Regions from separate parts of the Gordonia aurantiaca genome, predicted to be linked through region 1. Evidence: predicted binding sites of a transcription regulator. Region 1 holds the regulator's gene; the other holds the start of a gene.
What was found. Region 1 encodes LexA, which represses DNA repair genes until DNA is damaged. Its sites were predicted from a motif close to CGAACANNTGTTCG; they were not measured.

Region 1 (5,983 bases):
GCTGGACCGGACCCGGCCGCACCGCCGACGGCGTCGAGGTCGCCGTCCTGGCCAACGTCGCAGACGGCGCGTCGGCCCGCGCCGCGACGGCGCATCCCGTCGAAGGGGTGGGCCTGTTCCGCACCGAACTAGCCTTTCTCGGACGCGCCGACGAGCCGTCGGTCGACGACCAGGCCGCCATCTACCGCGAGGTCTTCGACGCGTTCGCCGGCCGGAAGGTGGTCGTGCGCACCCTCGACGCAGGCTCGGACAAGCCGCTGCGGTTCGTCGACCACCCGGACGAGGCCAACCCGGCCCTCGGTGTGCGCGGTGATCGGATCGCGTTGGCGCACCCGGAGATCCGTGAACGCCAGCTCGACGCGATAGCACAGGCGGCGCGGGAGACCGGGAGCCGGCCGTGGGTGATGGCGCCGATGATCGCCTCGCCGGCCGAGGCCGCGGCCTTCGCGGCGCGGGTACGCGCGCGCGACCTCGTCGCCGGGGTCATGGTCGAGGTGCCCGCCGCGGCGATCCTCGCGCCCGCGATCCTCGCCGAGGTCGACTTCGTGTCGATCGGCACCAATGACCTCACGCAGTACACGATGGCCGCCGACCGGATGTCGGCCGACCTCTCCGCCCTCACCGACCCGTGGCAACCCGCGGTACTGCACCTCGTCGCGGCGGTCGCGAAAGCCGGTCGCGCCCTGGGTAAACCGGTGGGCGTCTGCGGCGAGGCGGCGGCCGACCCGGCTCTGGCGTGCGTCCTGGTGGGTCTCGGCGTCACCTCGCTGTCGAGTGCCCCGGCCGCGTCCGCGGCCGTCGGCGCCGCACTCGGCGAGGTCACTCTCACCGCATGTGAGAACGCGGCGGCCGCTGCGCTGGCCACCACCGATCCGGCTGCGGCCCGCGCGGCGGCCGCCGCGGTGCTCGGAAGTGAACCCGAGGGTGTCAGATCCGCCGGATGACGGTGACGACCTTGCCCAGGATGACGGCGTCGTCACCGGGGATCGGGTCGAACAACTCGTTGTGCGGCATCAGCCACACATGACCCTTCTGGCGCTTGAACGTCTTGACCGTGGCCTCGCCGTCGATCATCGCGGCCACGATGTCGCCGTTGTCGGCCACGTTCTGCTGACGGACCACGACCCAGTCGCCATCGCAGATCGCCGCGTCGATCATCGACTCGCCGACGACCTTCAGCAGGAACAGCGAGCCCTCGCCGACGAGCTCACGGGGGAGTGGGAACACGTCCTCGACGGCCTCCTCGGCGAGGATCGGGCCGCCGGCGGCGATCCGGCCGAGGACCGGCACGAAGGTGGGCTCGGGGAGCGGCTCGCCGGTCGGCGACGTCGGCGTCGGCGGCTCGTTCGGGGCGATGTTCACCGCGCGCGGGCGGTTGGCGTCGCGCTTGAGGAGCCCCTTGCGCTCGAGGGTGCGCAGCTGATGCGCCACCGACGAGGTGGACGTGAGGCCGACCGCGTCGCCGATCTCCCGGATGCTCGGTGGGTAGCCACGCTCGCGCACCGACTTGCGGATCACCTCGAGCACACCCCGCTGCCGCGGCGTGAGGGAGGCCTCTGCCGCCGCGATGTCCTCGGGGCGGACGGGGTCGTCGGCGCCCCGCGGTGGAGTGCGCTTTCCGCCGTCGTCGCTCATGGTCGGGTTCCTCTCGATTCCGAACGTGCTGGTAGATGGCTTGACCGAGGTCGAGCGTAGCCCACGAAACCGACAGCATCAAACATTTGTTCGACGTGTCGCGAGACATTGTCGGGGGCGCGTGGTAGAAATCGAACATCAGTTCATCGAACAGATGATCGATGTTCGAACACCGGCGTTCGGGCTCGAACATCGCGTTCGACCGACCAACCGGAGGGCACCATGCGCACCGCGACTCTCATCGACCCGAGGCGTGTCGACCCGAGGCGTGTCGACCCCGTGCGGATCGCTCCTGATCGTCAGTCCGTCCCGCCCCGGCGGGCGAATCCCCATCGCCGTCCGGGCGACAACCGGCCCGTCGACAACCGTCCGCTGCCTGAGTCGGCGGCGTACGGCCCGCGGATCTCCTCGACCCGCTGCGCGTCGCCGGTCGGCACCCGCGGTCGGGGGCCCCTCGCCGCGCCCCGCGTCGAGGTCGCCCCGGCATCCACGATCCGGCGTCGCCGCCGCACCGCGGCGGCGATCCTCGCCGGCGTGGGCCTTGCCCTTTCGGTGTGGGTCCTGTCGGTCGTCGGCCAGAACTACGCCGCCTCGGTCACCCCGCCGACGGTGGGCACCGAGGTCGTCCACGTCCGCTCGGGTGACTCGCTGAACACCATCGCCGCCCGCGTCGCGCCCGACCTGCCCCGCGAGGCCGTCGTCGAGGACATCGTCCGACTGAACGACCTGCCGTCGACTGGTCTGCGGGTCGGTCAGCCACTCCTGGCCCCCAGGTACTCATAGGCCCGGCGGTATCCTCGATGTCACTGGGATCGGCCGAGACACGGCCCGGCGCGGCGACCGTCCGTGCGGAGAGATCCCGCGACCCGCGTGAGGATACGATGCGCTGCCCCTTCTGCAAGAACGACGACACCAAGGTCATCGACTCACGTGTCGCTGACGAGGGACAGGCCATTCGCCGGCGTCGCTCCTGCGTCGCATGCGGTCGCCGCTTCTCGACCGTGGAGAGCGCGGTGCTCGCCGTCGTCAAGCGCAACGGCGTCACCGAGCCGTTCAGCCGCGAGAAGGTCATGCGCGGAGTGCGGCGCGCCTGCCAGGGACGCGACGTCGCCGAGGACGCACTGGCACAACTCGCGCAGCAGGTCGAGGACACGGTCCGTGCCAGCGGTTCGGCCGAGATCCCCAGCAACGAGGTCGGCCTCGCGATCCTCGGTCCCCTCCGCGATCTCGACGAGGTCGCCTACCTTCGCTTCGCCTCGGTGTACCGGTCCTTCGACTCGATCGAGGACTTCCAGCGCGAGATCGACGAGCTGCGCGCGGCCAAGGCGGTCGGCGAGGCCGCCAGGGAATCAGCCGAGTCGGTCCAGAGTTCGTAGGACCCGCTTCTCCGACACCGGGTAGGCGGTGCCGAGTCGCTCGGCGAACAATCCCACCCGGAGCTCCTCCACGAGCCACTGGGCCTCCTCGTTGACGAGGTCCCGACGATGCTCGGGGACCTGCGCGAGCCGCTGCGCCCAGCGTTCGGTGACGCGGTCCACCACGGCCACACCCGCCTGATCACGCGCCGCGGCCGCCGGCAGCGCCTCGAGACGCGCCTGCGCCGCCGCCAGATAGCGCGGCACGTGCTGCAGATGCCTGCGCGGGGTGGCGACCACAAACCCGTCGAACACCAGATTGTCGAGTTGTTCGGCGACGTCGTCGGCCGCGACCGAACCGGCATGCCGGTCGATCGCCGCCCGCACTGGCGCGACATGACGCAGGATCTCCACCGCCAGATCGAAATATGCGGGCGCCGCCTCGGCGATGCGGGGTCGGACACGCTCGGCGAGCGCCCGGAATGCCTCCGGTGAACGGACTCCGGTGATCGTGGCGGCATCGAGCTCCTCGACGGTGTCCCGGATCGAGCGTCGCGTGCAATCGGCGAGCAGCGCGTCGAGGTCGGGATACGGGCTCTGGCTGAGCGCGAGCCGGTCGGTGGCCGCCAGCGACCCGGCGATACGGCGCTGCAACGGCGGGACGGCGAGGTCGAGCAGCGCGACGATTCCCCTGCGCAGCAACCGCTCCCGCGTCTGCTCGGATGCGGCATCCACCACGACGACACCGCGGGAACGGCCGGTGTCGTCGGTGACGGCGTCGATGGCCGGGTACCGGGTGAGTTTCTGCCCGGCGACGTCGACGGTCCGCGCCACCGGCAACGTGCCGATGCCGTCGGCGGTCCATTCGCGGTAGAGCGTCTTCTTCACCGTCTTGGGGGCGGCGGACCTGGTCGAGCGTTGCAGTTCGGCGAGCGAATCGGACCGGGCGACGATGGTCCCGCGGGCGTCGACGACGGCGAAATGCATGCGCAGATGGGTCGGGATGCGGTCGGTGTCGAAATCGGCCGGGGTGACCGCCATCCCGGTGATCGCCGACAGCTCGCGCGCCAGCCCGACGACGAGTGGTTCGCTGCGCGGCGTGAGGCGGCCGAGCGCGAGGTCGGCGAACTGCTGCGCCGGCGACATCGACTTGCGCAGCCGCTTGGGCAGCGATTTCACCAGTGCCGTCGCCAGCTCCGACCGCATGCCGGGCACCGACCAGTCGAATCCGGCAGGCCGGATGTGGGGGAGCAGGGCCTGCGGGATGACGACGGTGACGCCGTCGTCGGGCGCGCCCGGCTCGAAGCGGTAGCGCAGCTCGAGGCGCGTGTCACCCTGTTGCCATGCGCCCGGGTAGTCGGTGGGTGCGACCGCGGTGGTCGACGCCACGTCCTCCGGGGTGAGGTCGAGTAGCGCGGGGTTCTTACGACGGGCCTTCTTCCACCAGGTGTCGAAGTGGCGGGTGGAGGTGACCTCGGGGCCGATGCGCTTGTCGTAGAACTCGAAGAGCTGGTCCTCGGTGATGACGAGGCCGCGGGTGCGGGTGCGGTTCTCGATGTCCGACGCGGCTTCGAGGAGGGCGCGGTTGCGTTGGAAGAACGGATGATTCGTCTTCCAGTCGCCCTCGACGAGCGCGTGCCGGATGAACAGCTCGCGCGCGACCACCGGGTCGACCGGGCCGTAGTCGACGCGCCGGCGCGCGACGAGCGTCACCCCGTAGAGTGTGACGCGTTCGTACGCCATCGCGGCGCCGCGCTTGGAAGACCAGTGGGGTTCGCTGTAGGTGCGTTTGACCAGGTCGCCGGCGAGCTTCTCGGCCCACAGCGGATCGATCCCGGCCACGGTGTGCGCGAACAGCCGTGACGTCTCGAGGATCTCGGCGGCCATGATGAACGCCGGCGGCTTCTTCGACAGCGGCGAGGCCGGGAAGATCATCAGCGTCGTGTTGCGCGGGCCGGTGTACTCGCGACCCTCGGTGTTGCGGGCCGCGATGTTCGACAGCAGGCCCGACAAGATGGCGCGATGCACGGCGTCGGGATCGACCTCTCCGAGTTCGTCGCCGGGCCGGCCGACCTGCCAGTCGAGATCCCTGACGATGTCGGTCAGCTGGCGGTGCAGGTCCTGCCACTCCCGGAGGCGCAGGTAGTGCAGGAACTCGCGCTCGCAGAGCTTGCGGAACTGGTTGTTGGACAGTTCTCTCCGCTTCTCGCCGAGGTAGCGCCACAATTCGATGTAGCTCAGGAAGTCCGACGCCGGGACGTCGAAGCGGCGGTGCAGGGCGTCGGCGGCCTCGCGATGATCGGCGGGACGCTCGCGCGGGTCGGGCAGGCTCATCGCCGACGCGATGACGAGAAGATGGTCGAGACAACCGTTCTCGCGTCCCTCGATGAGCATGCGGGCGATGCGCGGATCGACCGGGATGCGCGACATCGTGCGGCCGATCGCGGTGAGGCGTGGGGGAGCGCCATCGCGGCCCGGGGTGATGGCACCGAGTTCGGTCAGCACCGCCATGCCGTCGCGGATGGCGCGTTCGTCGGGCGCCTGCACGAACGGGAAGTCCGCGATCTCACCGAGCCTCAGCGCGGTCATCTGCAGGATGACGGCGGCGAGGTTGGTGCGCAGGATCTCCGGGTCGGTGAAGGCCGGGCGCGACTCGAAATCGGCCTCGCTGTAGAGCCGGATGCACACACCGGGCGCCACGCGGCCGCATCGGCCGGCTCGCTGGCGGGCGCTGGCCTGCGAGATCGGTTCGATGGGAAGGCGGTTGACCTTGGTGCGCATCGAATACCGGCTGATGCGCGCGGTCCCGGTGTCGATGACGTAGCGGATGCCGGGCACGGTGACCGACGTCTCGGCGACGTTGGTGGCCAGCACGATCCGCCGTCCGTCCGACGGTGCGAACACCTTCTGCTGGTCGGCGATCGACAGGCGCGCATACAGCGGCACGATCTCGGCGCCGCCCCGGCGACCGCCCATCGTGCGGCGCTTGAGGG
Region 2 (5,983 bases), on a different contig from region 1:
CGCGGCGGCCCGGTAGAGGAATCCCCAGGTGAACAGGCCCGCAAGCGCGAGACCGCCCAAGGCGCCTAGGGCGAGCGTGAGGAGCACCTTCGAGAGGGGTTCCCCGATCGCGTCGAACACGAGTGAGGCGGTCGGGACGATGACGATGGCCGGGATGAGCACCAGCCACACCAGTGGCTGATCGAGGTAATACGTCCGGCCCATCCGGTTCGTGATGTCCCGTGTGGCGACCGCAGTTGTCCGAGTCCCCGGTCTGCCCGCGCCAGAGCCGGTGGGCGGGGGCGACTCGCTCATTCCGGCCTCACCGGGCGCAGGTTCCGCGCCGGCGCTCCCGATCTCGTCGCATCGTTCCCCCTGGTTCTTCGCATCGGCTCGACGTCGCAGGCGTCGAGCCGAGGATACGACGGGTCGCCCCACTCGCTCGTCACCATCACCGTCGACGACGGGGGAGGTCACCGATTCCGGTCGGACCGAGCCTGCGCGCAGCGATCAGGTTCCGATGCCGCGAGACCCGGCCGAGGTCGTCGCCGAACTGCACGAATTGTCGGACGCTGCCGGTAAGGCGGGGCCGTACCTGCTGGTCGGGCATTCGATGGGCGGCCCGTTGCAGGCGCTCTGCGCCGCCACCTACCCGGACGAGACGGCCGGGCTCGTCCTCGTCGACGCGCCCATGCGGAGCTCCGTGACAGCGTGACCCCGGACCAGTGGGAAATCATCGCCCACCCGAAGCTCGCGCCGGGCACCTATCCGGAGGAGTACATCGCCGAAAGCTACTCGATGGACACGCTTCTCGACGAGGTGGACCGCTGCCGTCGGTGCCGGTCGCCGTCCTCGTCCGCGGCCGGGAGGCGCCGATGCTCGACCCGCCGCCGGAGTACGCGGACGACTACCGGGCGCTGGCCGACGCCTGGCCTAGGGCCAAGGCGGCCTTTGCCGCGAGCCTGCCCGACGCGGAGCTGACCACGGTGCCGGGGACCACCCACCGCATCCAGAACCAGCGCCCCGATGCGGTGGTCGACGCGGTCGACAAGGTGCGCGGTCGTGTGAAGGGGTGAAGTGCGCGTGCAGCATCGGCGGCGACGGCCGACCGGCATCGATGGTGTGCGTCAGAAACCCTGTCTCAGAGCGGGTTTCGAGTGGAGCCGATGACGGGAATCGAACCCGCGTTCTCAGCTTGGGAAGCTGATGTTCTACCATTGAACTACATCGGCGTGCGAGGTCTTCACCTCGCGAGCGAAAGCCTAGCAAACCCTTCCCCGTCCTTCACGGAGGGTGTCGCGATTCCGCCTCTTTCGGTTGCGCACCAGGTAAAACGCCGGTAGAATCGAACGTACATTCGAGTTGGCCATGATGATGGGGGACAGATCATGGCTTTCGTCGAGCCGTCTGCAACACCTACACCACTTCTTCTCGACCAGTACGAGCGTCTCCATGCGCTCCTGGACGAGATCACCCGCACGCGGTCCGGAGAATGCTCCGAGACGCAGCTGCTCGAGGCCGCGATCCAGCACGAGCGTGCCGAACGGCGCATGCTTGCGATCTTCACCGACACCATGGTGGAGATCGAGGAACGTTCGGCGTATCGGCACGCCGGTTGTCAGAACGTCACCAAGTTCCTCATCCATCAGCTCGGCCGGCACGGCGAGGCGAATCGGCTCGCGAACCGGGTGTGGGCGCTCGGCAGGTTCCACGACCTCCAAGGCGAGCTGAACGGGGCCCGTTACCCGGAGACCGCCAAAGGTGTTGCGGAAGGTGCGATATCGGGTCGACACGTCGACGTGATCATCGAGACGATGCAGAAGATCCCGTCCTCTGCCGACACCGTCGACAAGGAGGCCGCCGAGGCGACCCTCGCGCACTACGCGTGCGACTACGATCCGTCGTCGTTGCGCCGGTTGGGTGCGCAGATCCTCGCGCATCTCGATCCCGACGGGACGCTGACCGATGACCGCGACCGTGCTCGCATGCGCGGTATGCGGCTCGGACCCCAGGACAGCCGGCTGATGTCCAGGCTGACCGCCACCCTCGACCCCAAGACCCGGGCCATGCTCGACGTCGTGCTGGCCGTGTGGGCGGCGAAGGGCATGAACAATCCCGACGACCCGGAATCGCCCGCCGGTGACCCCGCGGCCGCGGACCCGGAGGTGCTCGCGGCCGCCGCCGATCGCGACGACCGCTCCCAGGCCAAGCGCAACCACGACGCCTTCACCGCGCTGCTCCGGTACGCACTGGACGGCGGCGCACTCGGCAGGTCGCATCACGGCCTGCCGCCACACCTGATCATCACCATCAGCGAATCCGCGCTGCGTGAACAGGCCGGGGCGCCGGCCCGGACCGCGACGGGCACCCTCGTCCCGATCAAGGACGCGGTCGAGATGGCCGCCGAGGCGCAGGAGTACCTCGAGGTCTTCCGCGACCACACGAGCGAGGTCCTCTACCTCGGGCGCGCCAAGCGGTTCGCGTCGCGTGCCCAGCGGATCGCCGCGGTGGGTCGTGACGGCGGATGCACCGGCCCCGCCTGCACCCGGTCGGCCTTCGAGTCGGAGATGCACCATGTCGTCGAGTGGAAAGCCGACAACGGACCCACCGACATCGACCTGCTCACGATGGCGTGCGGGCCCCACAACCGGTCGGTCGGACACGGCGACGACCAGTGGTCCACGACGATCGAGGCCGAGGGCATCGACGCAGGTCGCGCGGTGTGGCACCCGCCGCGATCGCATCCCGATCGGGCGCCGCGGATCAACCACGCGCACCGCACGGACGCCATCCTCGACCGGATGCGGGCCGAGGCCCGTCGACGGCTGCGGCGCCGGCTCGGACGTCCCGACACCACCGAACGCGACGACACCGGCGCAGATCCGCCCTGATCATTCGATAACCTCGACACGTGCTGCTCTCCGACCGCGACATCCGCTCCGAGATCGCTGGCGGGCGCCTCGCGATTGACCCGTTCGATCCCGGCCTCGTCCAGCCCTCGAGCGTCGACGTCCGGCTCGACAGCCTGTTCCGGGTGTTCAACAACACCCGGTACACCCACATCGACCCGGCGCAGCGTCAGGACGAACTGACCACCCTCGTCGAACCCGCCGAGGGCGAGCCGTTCGTGCTGCACCCGGGTGAGTTCGTGCTGGGTTCCACCCTCGAGGTGTGCACCCTGCCCGACGATCTCGCCGGCCGCCTGGAAGGCAAGTCGTCGCTGGGGCGCCTCGGGCTGCTCACGCACTCCACCGCGGGCTTCATCGACCCCGGTTTCTCCGGGCACATCACCCTCGAGCTGTCGAACGTGGCCAACCTGCCGATCACCCTGTGGCCCGGCATGAAGATCGGGCAGCTGTGCCTGTTCCGCCTGACCAGCCCGGCCGAGAACCCCTACGGCAGCGAGAAGGTCGGGTCCAAGTACCAGGGCCAGCGCGGCCCGACGCCGTCGAAGGCGTACCTGAACTTCATCCGGGACTGAGACCTCATCCGGGACCGGGACCTCATCCGGGACCGACGGAGCCCTCGATACGCGGTGCCGCTCGCTGCGTTCGGTCGACGCCACCCGACCACGCGGTGAGTTCGGCCGCCAGTGCGTCGAGTGGGGTGGGACGGGGGCGACCGGGCATCCCTTCGAGGCCGCGCCGGGGGCCGCAGCCGCCTCGGCGGCCTCGGCAATGCGGGCCTCGCGGGTGGGGCGGGAACGCCGAGCGTTCACCGACTCGATCGCCGGTCGCAACCCACGGTGGGTTCACCCGACAACTCCATGGGTAACCGTGGCGACCATGAAGCTCACGGTCATCGGCTGCGGCTACCTCGGCGCGACACATGCGGCCTGCATGGCCGAACTCGGACACGACGTGCTGGGTGTGGACGTAGACGCCGCCAAGGTCGAGCGGTTGCAATCCGGTGAGGTGCCCTTCTTCGAGCCCGGGCTCTCCGACATCCTCCGCCGCAACCTCGAGGCCGGGCGACTCCGCTTCACCACCGACCACCACGCCGCCGCCGAGCACGCCACCATCCACTTCATCGGCGTCGGCACACCGCAGGAGCCACGCGGGCACGGTGCCGACCTGTCCCACGTGCACTCCGCCATCGACGCCCTGGTCCCGGACCTCCGCGGCCGGCACCTCCTCATCGGCAAGTCCACCGTTCCGGTCGGGACGTGCGCGGCACTGGCGCAGCGCATCTCGTCGCTGAGTGCTCCGGGCGCCGACGTCGAACTGTCGTGGAGTCCGGAGTTCCTGCGCGAGGGCTTCGCCGTCGAGGACACACTCCGACCCGATCGGCTCGTCGTCGGAACGGATGTTCGGTCGGCCACCGCAGGCCGGGGGCCCGATGCTGCGACGGCAGGCACGGTCCTGCGCGAGATCTATCGCGAGATCCTCGACACCGGGGTTCCGTTCATCGAAACCGACTGGGCCACGGCAGAACTCGTCAAAGTGTCGGCCAACGCGTTCCTCGCGACCAAGATCTCGTTCATCAACGCGATGAGCGAATTGTGTGAGATCGCCGGCGCCGACGTCGGGACGCTCGCCGACGCCATCGGCCACGATCCCCGTATCGGTCGGCGATTCCTCGACGCGGGCTTGGGATTCGGCGGAGGCTGCCTGCCCAAGGACATCCGGGCTCTGGCGGCACGGGGCGAGGACATGGGCGCGGCGCGCGCGGTTGGTTTCCTCCGCGAGGTCGACGCCATCAACATGCGACGGCGCGCCGCGGCCGTGGACCTCGTGACCGAGGCGCTCGGCGGTGAGGTGCTCGGACGCAACGTCGCGGTCCTCGGCACGGCGTTCAAACCCGAGAGCGACGACGTCCGTGACTCCCCGGCTCTTGCCGTCGCAGGTCGTCTCGCTCTCGACGGCGCGCTGGTCACCGTCTTCGACCCACAGGCGATGGAGAACTCGCGTCGACTCCAGCCGTCGCTCGGGTACGCCGCCACCGCCCGAGAGGCGTGTGATCGTGCGGATGTGGTCGTGGTCGCCACCGAATGGGCCGAGTTCGTGCACATGTCGCCCGACGAGCTCACGCCCGTCGTCCGGCAGCGGCGGATCGTGGACGCGAGGCGTTGTCTCGACCCGCAGATGTGGCGGGCGGCCGGCTGGGACCATCGCGCGCTCGGCGGCGCCGTGACCAGCCCGAAAGGCGTCCCGCTCGAATCGTTCACGCAGGTTGACGGATTCGTGAAGCGGGCGACCATAGGTGCGGACATGCTAGGTTGATTCCCGATTGACGGGGGCACCTTCTCGCCGTGGGGGCGTGCTGGGCGAGGTGCACGACAAGTGCAGGAACCATCTGATGACCGATACGGTGGCCGATTCGGCCTCGGGGGCCGCCTCTGTTGCGGCGGAGGTCGTGCTCGACGCGGCTGTTGTCGACGACGTGCGGACCAAAATGCGGCACCGCGCGCTGGCCGACGACGGGCAGGTCGTGCTGCTCGGACTCGGTCCCGATTCGCGGGTGTCGGTCGGGCGTCTCGAACTGTCGCGTGGGGTGGTCGCGGACATCTACGCCGATCCGGCGCTCGCGCTCGATGCGCTCGACCGGGTCGTCGCCGACCACTTGATTCGCATCGGCCGCGTCGCAGCGCCCGAGACCCCGGAGTGGCAGGCCGAACTCCTCGACCTCATCGCCCGCGGGCGTGCACGTCTGCAGGACGCCGAGGGCACGTTTCTGATGGGCAGCCGCCACATCCGTCTCATCCGCGTGACCCGACGCGACGTCATGGAGGCGGGGTCGGCACTCATCGCACGCGCCGAGGAGCTCGCCCGTGCCGCGGTCGCCGGAACCGCGGCGCCCGCGGTCGTCATAACTCACTCGGTCGGTGTCTGGCCAGGGCTCCGCGACCACATCGCACGCACAGTCCGGGTACCGGTCATCGACGTGGAATGGGATGGCCGAGGGCGTCCCGGCGGGGCGGCGCCGGTTGTGGCCGCGGAGAACACCTCGGGCGCAAACACCCCGACGGAGGTCGCCCCTACGGTGGCCGCCCCGGATGCGGGCG

Region 2: the regulator LexA is predicted to act here: its motif matches at 1,326-1,339, upstream of ABFT43_RS00765 (HNH endonuclease signature motif containing protein).

What each region holds. Positions count from the first base shown of each region.
Region 1 covers NZ_JBDUUF010000005.1:204,325-210,307, reverse strand. Annotated here, with positions in the region: gene ABFT43_RS12245 (putative PEP-binding protein) at 1-944, shown strand, start outside; gene lexA (transcriptional repressor LexA) at 928-1,635, opposite strand; gene ABFT43_RS12235 (LysM peptidoglycan-binding domain-containing protein) at 1,858-2,418, shown strand; gene nrdR (transcriptional regulator NrdR) at 2,517-3,011, shown strand; gene hrpA (ATP-dependent RNA helicase HrpA) at 2,985-5,983, opposite strand, start outside.
Region 2 covers NZ_JBDUUF010000001.1:166,393-172,375, forward strand. Annotated here, with positions in the region: gene ABFT43_RS00745 (hypothetical protein) at 1-204, opposite strand, end outside; gene ABFT43_RS00750 (alpha/beta fold hydrolase) at 500-694, shown strand; gene ABFT43_RS00755 (hypothetical protein) at 816-1,055, shown strand; tRNA gene ABFT43_RS00760 (tRNA-Gly) at 1,138-1,211, opposite strand; gene ABFT43_RS00765 (HNH endonuclease signature motif containing protein) at 1,368-2,870, shown strand; gene dcd (dCTP deaminase) at 2,891-3,460, shown strand; gene ABFT43_RS00775 (UDP-glucose dehydrogenase family protein) at 3,765-5,201, shown strand; gene ABFT43_RS00780 (hypothetical protein) at 5,278-5,983, shown strand, end outside.